One region of the Providencia rustigianii genome, then DNA from elsewhere that is predicted to be linked to it. Evidence: predicted binding sites of a transcription regulator. Region 1 holds the regulator's gene; each other region holds the start of a gene.
What was found. The regulator LexA, encoded in region 1, represses DNA repair genes until DNA is damaged. The targets are predictions, from matches to a motif close to TNCTGTATGTACATACAGNA.
Positions count from the first base shown of each region.

Region 2: dinB (DNA polymerase IV) is a predicted target of LexA. The motif match lies at 2,045-2,064, and genes of this name have one in related genera.
Region 3: dinG (ATP-dependent DNA helicase DinG) is a predicted target of LexA. The motif match lies at 1,923-1,942, and genes of this name have one in related genera.

Region 1 is NZ_LR134396.1:504,625-508,899, reverse strand. It holds gene zur (zinc uptake transcriptional repressor Zur) at 919-1,434, shown strand; gene lexA (transcriptional repressor LexA) at 1,544-2,161, opposite strand; gene EL244_RS02285 (diacylglycerol kinase) at 2,280-2,654, opposite strand; gene plsB (glycerol-3-phosphate 1-O-acyltransferase PlsB) at 2,780-4,275, shown strand, end outside.
Region 2 is NZ_LR134396.1:996,211-1,000,485, reverse strand. It holds gene EL244_RS04480 (nuclear transport factor 2 family protein) at 79-516, opposite strand; gene dinB (DNA polymerase IV) at 964-2,019, opposite strand; gene EL244_RS04470 (glycerophosphodiester phosphodiesterase family protein) at 2,325-3,221, shown strand; gene EL244_RS04465 (hypothetical protein) at 3,397-3,756, shown strand; gene EL244_RS04460 (hypothetical protein) at 3,780-4,148, shown strand.
Region 3 is NZ_LR134396.1:1,205,793-1,210,067, forward strand. It holds gene EL244_RS18280 (hypothetical protein) at 1-161, opposite strand, end outside; gene sseA (3-mercaptopyruvate sulfurtransferase) at 757-1,596, opposite strand; gene EL244_RS17885 (hypothetical protein) at 1,634-1,795, opposite strand; gene dinG (ATP-dependent DNA helicase DinG) at 2,039-4,150, shown strand; gene dps (DNA starvation/stationary phase protection protein Dps) at 4,206-4,275, opposite strand, start outside.

The DNA of each region.
Region 1 (4,275 bases):
TTCCTGTTTTCACTGATGCAAAATTAAGTCTATTTACTTAAGCAGTGCACCCTTGAAAATTCCTCTAGCTTTCCTACTTGATGAATTTCATTCAGGTTAGAGATTTTTTATATAAACGAGCTCCATCTCATTTATGTGATTTAAAAAACAAAACTCATTAAGCCAACATTCTCACGTCTAAATTAATTACTGAGTCATTCATTAATTAATTAAAATTGATATAGAACACCAAATGAATTCTGATAACTACCTTGTGATGTTTTCTGATGTCAATTCTACATATGTGATATTTGTTGTCAAAATCGACTCAAATACAGAGTTTAATTAGAGTTATCTTCTGGAATCTTGTAAATAATAGATATAAAAATAGATTTTGGTGAGAAGACCTACAGAATAAATGAATTACTTAGAAATATTTATATGAACACTTCATTTTATATTTAGAAAAATGAATAAATATTACAAAATAAACAAAATACACAGGAAATATAAAAATCTATATTTAAGATGATTTATAGATAAAAAAATAATTAAAAGTAAAAATTAAAGAATTTAAGTGAAATCATGACCAATAACTCACTATCAATAACTCCAAGAAAAATCACTGGTAGGATAAGTCTCAATTAAAATTTATCTCAAATAGTAACTAAAAATTTCAAAAAATGTTTCGCGTCGGTTAAATTTAAAACTCATTTTTTTTAAAAAAATGTAGCTATTAACAATATATTTAAAATAAAAATACTTTTCTCTACGAGAATATTTACCATTTATTTATTATCTTTTTTATTTATTAGCTAAAAACTGTTTTCTACTTAAAAAGAGTAGACTTTCTCTAATCATTTCAACCTCAACAGATACAAAAATTATGATAGACTGAGGAGAAATAAACATTTAAGCCTATCCTGTGGAGTCAAGTTAATGAAAAAAATGAGTGCAGATATGTTACTTGCAACAGCCAAACGTATTTGTGAGTCCAAAGGCGTTCGTTTGACCCCACAAAGAGAAACGGTATTACGTTTAATTGCTCAGCAGTCTCGGGCCATCAGTGCATATGACCTACTGGATTTATTGCGTGAAATAGAACCGCAGGCAAAGCCACCTACCGTTTATCGTGGTCTTGAATTTCTGATGGAACAAGGCTTTATCCACAAAATTGAATCAACCAACAGCTACATCGTCTGTCATCACGTTGATAATCCAAGCCATACTTCTGTAATGCTAATTTGCGATAACTGTGGGAATGTAACGGAAAGTGACGGCGTGGCAATTGAAGAAGCGATTATGGATTTAGCGGAAAAGCATCATTTTCATCTAAGGCATACCGTTGTTGAAAATCATGGCCTATGCAAAAATTGCTATGAAACTGCAATTTGCCAGGATCACGCACATTGCGGTCACGACCATCAGATACCGATAAATTTAAAAAAGAAGTAATAAAGAAGAGAAAAAAAGAGAAGTAACGTCTTTCTATATAAAGGAAGCTATATAGAAGAAGAGAAATTTAAAAACTATTGAGTCTGCTTCCAGACTCAATCATTCAACATCAATACCAATCACCGTTGCGAATAACCCCAACAGCCAAACCTTCAATGGTAAAATTCTGCTGACGTAAATCAACAATAATAGGTGCAAACTCTGGATTTTCTGCAATCAGCTCAACGCGATTACCCTGCTGCTTAAAGCGTTTTACGGTAACTTCATCTTCAATACGAGCAACAACAACCTGTCCATTATGGACATTCTGGGTTTTGTGTACTGCTAATAAATCACCGTCCATAATTCCAATATCTTTCATTGACATGCCATTCACGCGCAGTAAAAAATCCGCATGTGGTTTAAATAATTCTGGGTCAACGTGATAATGGCTTTCGATATGTTCTTCAGCGAGTAATGGTTCACCGGCAGCAACTCGGCCAATGAGAGGCAACCCAATATCATCATTAGATTCTTCTAAAAGCAGACGAATTCCTCTGGAAGCACCAGAGACAATTTCGATAACCCCTTTACGCGCTAAGGCCTTTAAATGTTCTTCTGCCGCATTAGGCGAACGAAAACCAAGGCTTGCTGCTATTTCAGCGCGAGTCGGTGGCATACCTGTCTGCGAAATGTGGTCACGCACCAGATTGTAAACCTGCTGTTGTCGAGCCGTCAGTGCTTTCATTCCATTCCCCTGTTTGTTTATACAGTCAAACTGTGAGTATATACAGGTAAATAGGGATTGGGAACCGTTAAATCACTCAATATCCGCATTTTTTACTGATATTTCTGTGTTTTCATCATTAAACGGCAAAATAACGTGACCATAAAATGGTTGCCCAAATAAACAGTGCTAAACCGATAGTCACAAAAACCGCTGCTGAACCAATATCTTTTGCCCGCCCAGAGAGTTCATGATATTCAGTCCCCACTCGGTCAACTACCGCTTCAATAGCGCTATTAATTAGCTCGACAATGGCAACAAGCACCACTGAGCCAATCAATAAAATCCGCTCTATTTGGCTAACATCCAAATAAAAAGCTATAATTATCGCTATGATAGCAGCAACTGCTTCCTGTCTAAACGCGGCTTCATTGACCCATGCAGCTTTTAAACCCTTAAGAGAGTATCCAGCTGCTTTAATAACGCGTGTAAATCCCTTGGTTTCACTTGCCATATTTTTTCCTTAAATTTCTAAACAATAATCAACTTTTGCGGTCAAAGTGAATTATCGATAACAGATCTGAACGCTGCTTTCTGGTATGATCACGCAGCATTTTTAACAAGAGGCTATAATCATTTATGTCACTATGGCGTAAAATATATTACAACATGTTGAATTTACCACTAAAATTATTGGTAAAAAGTAAACTAATTCCGTCAGACCCAATCGCAGAGCTGCAGCTTGATACTAACAAGCCAACTCTCTACGTATTGCCATACCATTCAAAGTCTGACTTGCTAACATTACGACACCAATGTTTAGCCATCGGTCTTCCTGATCCGCTGGTCGATAACGACATTAATGGAACAAAACTTCCAGCCTACGTCTTTATTGATGATGGTCCGAGAGTTTTTCGCTACTATTCACCAGATCCACGTAAAGAGTCAGTGAAAGTATTCCATGCGTATCTAGATTTACATAAGAATAACCCAAATCTTGATATCCAGATGCTACCGGCCTCCGTCATGTTCGGTCGTTCACCGGGTCGTGAAGGTCATAAGCCTGCACCACTGAAACTCCTAAATGGTGTTCAAAAATTCTTTGCTATCCTATGGTTAGGTCGTGATAGCTTCGTCCGTTTTTCACCCAGTATCTCATTGGGGAAAATGGCGCAAGAGCATGGTACAGATACGATTATTGCGAATAAACTCGCTCGAGTGGCTCGTATCCACTATTCCCGCCAGCGCTTGGCGGCCGTAGGACCTAAACTACCTGTTCGCTATGAGCTCTTCAATAAGCTTCTCGCTTCAAAAGCGATTGAAAAAGCCGTTGAAGATGAGGCCCGCAGCAAAAAAATTCCATTACAAAAAGCCCAGCAAAATGCAGTGGCGATGATGGAAGAAATTGCTGCCAACTTTTCTTACGAAGCTGTTCGTCTGAGTGACCGCGTACTTAGCTGGACTTGGAATCGCCTGTATCAAGGCATCAATGTTCAGCATGCAGAGCGCGTTCGCCAATTGGCTCAAGATGGTCATGAAATTGTGTATGTGCCATCTCACCGTAGTCATATGGACTATCTGTTGCTCTCGTATGTTCTGTATCACCAAGGGCTAGTTCCTCCACATATCGCAGCGGGGATCAACCTCAATTTCTGGCCAGCAGGTCCGATATTCCGCCGCCTTGGTGCATTCTTTATTCGCCGAACTTTCAAAGGTAATAAGCTTTACTCGACTATTTTTCGTGAGTATCTCAGTGAGTTATTTGCTCGCGGCTATTCCATTGAATACTTTGTCGAAGGTGGGCGCTCCCGCACAGGTCGCTTACTGCAACCGAAAACCGGTACTTTATCGATGACGTTGCAAGCCATGCTACGCGGGGATTCTCGCCCAATTACCATCGTGCCTATCTATATTGGCTATGAGCATGTTATGGAAGTAGGTACTTACGCCAAAGAATTACGCGGTGCGGAAAAAGAGAAAGAAGGCTTTATCTCGATGATCCGCGGTTTGCGTAAACTTCGCAATTTAGGTCAAGGTTATGTGAATTTCGGGCAACCTATTTCATTACCGCAATACTTAAATAATCGCGTACCTAATTGGCGTGAATCTATCGACCCTATTGAGCCTCAGCGTCC
Region 2 (4,275 bases), 490 kb from region 1:
TTAAATGAGTTATTTAGAAAATAAAGTGAACAACCGTAAGATTTAGCTTCATCCATATTAATGATACTGCTTGTGTACTTATTTAGTCGTATAAAGAGGAGCAATATCCATATAGATATATGTACCTGCCACTTTATTATTTTTTATTTTAAATACATCAGTCACTGGCAACGTGACCGTGCTACCATCATGCCGGGTATAGGTGACATTCATTTCAGCAACAATACTTGACTTATCATGCCAAGAGTGAACAACTTCATGTTTTAACCCTTTAATGTTGCTATAGAAGTCGGTCTGAGCTTTTGCAATGGCTTCTTTCCCTACTGCTTCAGGGAAATTACCAAATTTAAACTTTGAATCGTCAGTTAATAATTTAGCAAATTGAGTCGGGTCCATACTATCAATTGCCTGTAAAATTGAATCAAGTTTAATTGCTTCTTTTTGAGCAGCTTGGGAAGCAGTAGCCATAACAAAACAAGACGTCAGGATCATAGAGGAAAGTAGAGTATTCTTCATAAAATCACCTATTATTAACAATTATTTATTTTTAAATAAAACCGCAGTTATTAGGTATAAACCTAAAATTATTATAGTTCATGAATACTCACCCCATATTTTCGAACTCAAATAATGGCAAGGCAAGTTCGCTTAATCACTAATGTCTACTGTGCATCAGTCTGTGAAACCTTCAATTTTCTCCTTGTCACGGTGGTAGTGTGCACTGAAATAAACCAGAATAAAATCAAATAATTTGACCATGAAAATAATATTTTCAACCCTCTAGAATACACTGATCCACCAATGAACTTACCTTATTTGAGAAGAGTAGTTCAATTCATCGTCATTTGAAACACCAAACATTTGCAATAGTTAATCAAAAAAAATGAATAAGTTAGATTAGTTGAAGAATATGAATGGCAATAGCGATTATATGCTGATGGGCTATGATGCATTAGGCTATGTTCACAATATCAAAGACAACTGTCTCTCTAACTGAGGATTCTGAAGCGATACATGTAAGCCAACCAGCCTGACACCTCGCCCTAATCGCCTATTGTCCCAAGCCTGTTTTGCTAACTGAATGAGATCTTGTTTATTAATGATGGGATACACATGTTCCTGGGTCGTTTGTTGAAAATCTTCAAATTTCAATTTTACGCCTTGCCGAGCAATTCGTAGATCCGGCTTAATTTTCTCTAAGCGAAAATAGAGCTCATCATACAAAGTATCTAACAGTGGCAAACACTCATCCCAATGATGAATATCTTTTGCTAATGTGCGCTCAACCCCCACAGATTTACGAATCCTTTCTGGATTAATAGGGCGATCATCAACGCCATGGCAGCGCTCCCATAGAGCCTGACCAAATTTCCCCATACTTTTAATCAACGACAACATGTCATACTTTTGCACATCTGCGCAGGTTAATAGCCCCATATCCGCGAGTTTTTGAGCTGTGACTTTCCCCACCCCTGGGATTTTCTTTAAGGGAAGAGAAGCAACAAATGAAGGTAGCTCTTGAGGAGTAATAACATATTGTCCATTGGGCTTATTCAAATCCGATGCAATTTTAGCTAGAAACTTAATTGGCGCTATTCCCGCTGATGCAGTGAGTTGTAGCTCATCGAATATTTGTTGACGGATTGCCTCGGCAATTAATGTGGCAGAGCCATGAAGCTGTGAACAATCTGTCACATCTAAATAGGCTTCATCCAAAGATAGCGGTTCGATTAAATCTGTATAACGGGAAAATATTTGACGAATATGAATCGAGGCTTCTTTATAAACCGCCATTCTACCGGGCACCACTTTAAGATGAGGGCAGAGCTTTAGAGCCATTCCCGTAGACATAGCACTATGCACCCCATAGCGACGCGCTTCATAGTTTGCTGTACTGATCACACCACGACGATCTGCACTCCCACCAACAGCAAGGGGAACATGGCGCAGCTCAGGATTGTCACGCATTTCTATCGCTGCAAAAAAGCAGTCCATATCAATATGAATAATTTTACGCATGATAGATGCCCTACGCACCAATAATAACTGTTTAAATATACAGTTATTTTGTTAGCCATGCAATGAGTTCTGAAAATACCATTTTGAAGATGACAATAATTATAAATGTAATAACACAACTTCCACTCACAACTTATTCATCTGATTGAAATAAATTTCTGAGACACTACTAATGAGCCTAAATACTCAAAGTTACTCCTAATTTGCTGGCTCGCTACTTACAAAGTCTACTAAAAACATTAAAACAGGTATTCATTTAATTTCTCTCTAGTTTCTTGAATTCACTATTTTTATGGATAATACACATGCCAATGATATCAACATCAATATTCAAAAAATCTACTGTTATCGGGTTACTACTTTTGGCTAGCCAATCAGCCTTTGCCTTAACACCACACATTGTTGCCCATCGTGCAGGGACAGCAGATGCGCCAGAAAACACCCTCTATGCTATCGAGTTAGCAAAGAAAAATAATGCCGATGCGATTTGGTTAACGGTTCAATTAAGCCAAGATAATCAGCTGGTGCTTTATCGCCCAAGTGATTTAGATGCACTAACAGATAAGAACGGTATGGTTTCAAATTACACCGCTAAACAGCTGAGCCAAATTAATGCGGCCTATAAGTTTAATCAAAAGAATAACGCGAAATTACCTGCTCGCCAAACCACGATTACTACATTAGAAAACGTATTAACCCAATATCCTGACACGACTTTTTATATTGATTTAAAGTCCCCCGATGCGAACCCAGAAACTCAAGCTCAAGCAATTCTAGCGTTGTTAAACAAGACTAAAGCTTTTAATCAGGTACGTTTCTATTCCACTAATGATTCATTTTTGAAAGCACTGAAACCGCTTTCACCCCAAACTCAGCTCTTTGAAAGTCGCGATGAAACTCGCACTCTGTTAGCCAATAGCGTAATGAGCCACCAATGCTCGGTAGAAAATGATAAATCAGCAACTCGTTGGTATGGCTTTGAACTACATCGCAAAGTCGAAGTTGTCGAGAAATATACGTTAGGTGAAGCCCGCTCTCCTGCGACTTTATCGTGGGATAAAGAAGCGATTGATTGCTTTAGAAAAAATGGTAACGCTTATATTATTGTCTTTGGCGTAAATAATGAAAGTGACTACCAGCTTGCTAAAGATATTGGCGCTGATGCGGTGATGGTTGATTCCCCTAAAGCCTTTAAGAAGTAACCTTATTTTTAAGCTACTTATTTGGCACCATATGATGTCCATTTTAAGTAGCTTAATTTATTTCTATTAGCCCCTCTCTTTTCATTAATCAATAACATTCAATATTAATTACACTATCAATTTAAAATGCCATGATATTTAAAATCCAAATATTCATCGAGGAAAAAATTTGGCTATGTCAAAAGGTATATTATCAATTGAAAACATGTGGAATGAAGATATAAAAAAAGTAGAAATTATTTTTCAAAATAATGCAAATGAGTATGAAAGTGCATTTATTTCTTATAATTTAAAAGATAAACAAACACTTACTGATATATTTGAATTTCAATTTTCTGTCACAGAAATGAGTAGTTGGAAAGGAAAAATCATAACGAAGAGTGGAGAAACTTGGGATAGTGGCGATTTTTTATCATGTAAAATTAATGAACGAGATAATGGTAAAGTCAAAATTAGTTTTAATGGTAACGTGAAGAGCTTATTTGTTAATTACCCTGTCTCTATTTCATGCTCTAAAAAGATGCAATTAATTTAACCATAGCAACGAGAGGAAATAAAATGACAATCGAACGTTGCCATATAACATTTGAAAATTTTTGGGGAGAAGATTTAAATAAGGTTAGAATCATTCATGATATTTCAGAGCTGCATTCTCCTGTCCAAGGTATGTATCTATATAATGTAAAAAATCTGTCTACTACCCCTGATGCATTATCCTTTTTTTATCGCGTTGAAGATCCCCATCACTGGATAGTTGAATTTGTTACCCAGTCTGGTAAGCACTGGAGATCTTCCGTTAACTTTACCTGCCAAATAAAGCCTGAAGATAATCATCAAGTCATATTGGGTATTAATGGTGAATCTAAACGTTTATATGCAGCATTCCCGGCATCAAGCTCCTGCTCAACTGAATTATTTGTAGTCTGATGAATCTAAGTAGTAAAAATATTGTTTTAGTCACCGAGCTTTTTCACACAAAAATGCACTTTATTTTATAACAAAATAACCTTAGTCAGATGATATCCATCATGACTAAGGCTGAAGATAAAATAGT
Region 3 (4,275 bases), 700 kb from region 1:
GTCATATTTTCTAAATTTATTGTATTAAAGCAACTTGTAATATATCGATTTGAATTCTTAAATATCACTGGATGTATATTAACTGTCTGTTGCCATTGGATTTCTTTTTTTAAGCTGTTCATTAATATATTACAGATTATTTTATTATCATTATAGTCCATTTGATGACCTCATATCTTTCTTGCCGAAATACTAAGGGTATTATTTATGCAATCCAGTAATATAGTAACTTCATCTAAATATCTTAAGTGAAGAAAGTAAGTTATTTCATCATAGTTTTTTATGGATAAAATACATTTAGTATTAATAATATATTGATTTATTAATGCCGATAATTTTTTATCTTTTGTGTCGATGAACGAAATGTAATTATGTAATGATAATATCTTTCGATGCAACATTATTTTATGTGAGTTTTCATTGTTGAATTGAGATTCTGATATCATAGTAAAATAATCATTTAGCAATCGGTTTAACTTATCTTTATGAAAATAAAAGGAAGCCTTTTGATTAAATTTAACTGTTAATTTTGTTGTTTGTAATAAAACCCATAATGTTGCTGTTGTACCAATAAAAGTGGATAAAGTACCTAGGTTTATAACCCATAAATCCCATGGTATGTTCATGAATACGGTGCTCCATTTAAATTGAAGCCGTTAATTATTTTATTAAATATTTATAATAAAAATATTTTAAAGTGGATAAGTAATAAATAGCTTCCTCATAGATAATTTTTAATATGAGGAAGCCAAATAATTAGGGTTCGATTGGGAGACCGTTATCTTGCCCCCATTGAGCCCAAGACCCATCATAAAGGCGTACATTATGATTACCGAGCAGAACCAGCGCCATTAATATGACAGCGGCTGTCATACCAGAACCACAGGTTGTTACTGATGGAGCATGGATATCTACACCGTGTTCAGCAAAAATAGCCGCGAGCTGTTCTGGATTTCGGTATTCGCCATTATCGACAAGTAAATCCCAAGGTACGTTTTTACTGCCTGGAATATGCCCCATTCTTAAGCCGGGACGAGGCTCTGGTGCTTGAGCTAAAAAACGAGCCGCTGCACGGGCATCGATAATTTGCGCTTGACCTTGGTTAACGATATCAAGCATTTGTTGCTGGTTTAATGCATTCGCATCTTGGCGGCTTGCAATAAACTGTTGTGCTGGTGGAGGAGTGACTTTACCTGATTGAGTCGCGAAACCAGCCTCTTTCCATGCCGTTATGCCGCCAGCAAGTATTTTGACCTGTTTACAGCCTAGCGTTGTGAATGTCCACCATGCTCGAGGAGAAGAAAATAAATTATTCTGAGCATAAATAATAACTTGGGTATCATTACCAATACCCATCAAGCTAACAGCTTGGCTGAAGGTTTTCTCATCTGGCAACATATGAGGAAGATCAATTGTCTTGTCAGCAACCTCATCTTGATTAAAAAATTGGGCATTCGGAATATGTTCGTCTAGATAATGTTGGTAACAATCATAAGGTGCAGTTGGCGGTGGAGTTGAAACGTCAAGTACCACAATATTGCTATCTGAAAGGTGTGTATTTAACCATTGTGGCGTAACAAAATAATCGTTGTACATAAGCGTTCTCCATCCCAGATTGATAATTAACTCGCTATTAATTGATTTGATTAGGCGCAGGTAATATAGATGATGATTGAGTTTGATTTTGCTCTAAAGGCGTGGTGGAGCGTGTATAGATATTCATGCCAGCTAACACAATTCCGCCAACTGAACTCAACGCGCACAGAGCGCAAAATGCGATGACAAACTTTTTCATTTTTTATTGCCTAAGTCATAATTTAAGAAACCAAAGTATAACTGGATGGTTGTTGCAAACAAGTTAAACGGGCTTTTTTCTTACGATGAAATTGGGGTTTTGCGAAAGGCTTTCCAAAATTTGTGTATAATGGGTATTAATACAGTAGTTTTGCGAACGGTTTCGCAAAAAGTGGATTAGGCTTTTTTCTTCCTGATCCTAATTAGTTATGTTATCTCCCTAACTTGGTCGCCTGCGTAATTTATGTCCCTATCAAATACAGTAAAACAGCAAATAACCCAATGGTATAAAGGGCTATCAGAACAAATAGATGGTTTTATACCCCGGGCTCCTCAGCGTCAAATGATTGCTGAAGTCGCTAAAAATTTAGCTGATGAAGATGGGCGGCATTTAGTCATTGAAGCACCGACGGGGGTAGGAAAAACATTATCTTACTTAATTCCGGGTATTGCTGTTGGGCGAGAAGAAGGAAAAACGTTAGTCGTGAGTACGGCTAACGTCGCGCTGCAAGATCAAATTTTTAGTAAAGATTTACCCTTGTTGAGTAAAATCATTCCCGACCTTAAATTTACAGGCGCTTTCGGACGTGCTCGTTATGTCTGCCCCCGCAATTTAGAAGCCATCTGTGCTGCTGAAGGGGAGCAAATAGACTTAATGTTATTGGTAGAGGACAAAACGGAAATCGCCAGTAGTGAAGAGCGGGCTATGTGTCAGCAACTGCGTAATGATTTTCACAGTTTTGCTTGGGATGGGTTAAGGGATCATCACAAACGGGCATTTAGCGATAGTCTCTGGCGCAAGGTAAGTACAGATAAAATGAACTGCCTTGGGCGTAACTGCCAGTTTTATCAGCGTTGTCCGTTCTTTATTGCTCGCCGTGAAATTGAAGATGCCGATGTGGTTGTTGCAAACCATGCTTTGGTGATGGCTGCAATGGAAACCGAATCTGTTTTACCTGATCCTAAAAAATTGCTATTAGTGCTTGATGAGGGGCATCATATCCCAGATGTAGCAAGGGACTCGCTAGAAGTTGAAGGGGAAATTACGTTAGTTCAAATTACGGCACAGGTGGATAATTTTCTCCATCATGTGGGGCAATATATGGCTCAATTTCGTCCAGCGAAGCCCCCTAAATTAGCTAATCCAGAAAAATTACAATTACATGCTGAAAAACTGAGAGAATGTTTTCGTGATTTTTCGTTATTAGCGAATGGGTTATTGCCGGAAACTGCAAAAGACCCTGAGTATTTATTTCCAATGGGCGTGTTACCTGAAGCGATGCAATTATGCTGCCAGGAGCTTTTTAAGTTAACCGATGCATTACGTGGTTTATCCGAATCTATTTTAAATGATTTAACCGAGCAAACCGCCAAGCAGGATATTGTCCGTTTACACCGTTCAATCTTAGTGACTAGCCGCGCCATGGGTTACTTTGAAAATATGGCAAAGTTATGGCGCTTAGCTTCCCTAGATCAAAGTTCTGGGGCGCCTATTTCAAAATGGCTCAGCCGACGTTACGAAAAAAATCAGTCACGGATATTTCTGCACTGTGCTGGGATCCGTGTTAGTGAACAATTACAGCATCTGCTGTGGCGAAATGTACCTCATATTGTTATTACTTCCGCGACATTGCGTTCATTAAATAGTTATTCTCGTTTTATGGAATTAACGGGGTTATCTGAAAAAAGTGATGACCGTTTTGTTACGCTTTCTTCACCTTTTAATCATGTAGAGCAAGGCAAAATTATTATCCCTAAAATGCAATATGAGCCAACAATGGTAACTGAAGCTCAGCATTTAGAAGAAATGGCCGCATTTTTTCGCCATCAATTTACGCAGGGAAATCATCGAGGTGTGCTGGTTTTATTCAGTAGCCAACGAGCAATGGACGGCTTTTTAGAACATGTAAAAGATTTACGTCTACAACTTTTAGTTCAAGGTGACCAGCCTCGATATCGTCTGGTTGAGACCCATTGTGAACGTATTAAGCAAGGGCAAACAAGTGCTTTGATTGGTCTACAGTCATTCTCTGAGGGGTTAGATCTGAAAGGTGAGTACTTGACTCAGGTGCATATCCATAAGATAGCTTTTCCACCAGTGACTAATCCTGTCATTATCACTGAAGGGGATTGGTTAAAATCACTAAAACGTTATCCATTTGAGGTACAGAGTTTACCCAGTGCTTCATTTAATTTGATTCAGCAAGCAGGGCGTTTAATCCGCAGTCATGAATGCTATGGTGAAATCATTATTTATGATAAGCGATTAATAACAAAGAATTATGGTAAACGCTTATTAAATTCATTACCTATTTTTCCCATAGAGCAGCCCGAAATGCCGAAAATAGATAAATAAAAAGAGACCACCGAAGTGGTCTCATGGTCAATTTATATGACTCTATTTTACGACACTACTCTATATTGGCTTCTAACATCCACAGGAATTTATCCAAATCACGGGATGCGGCAGTAAACATATCT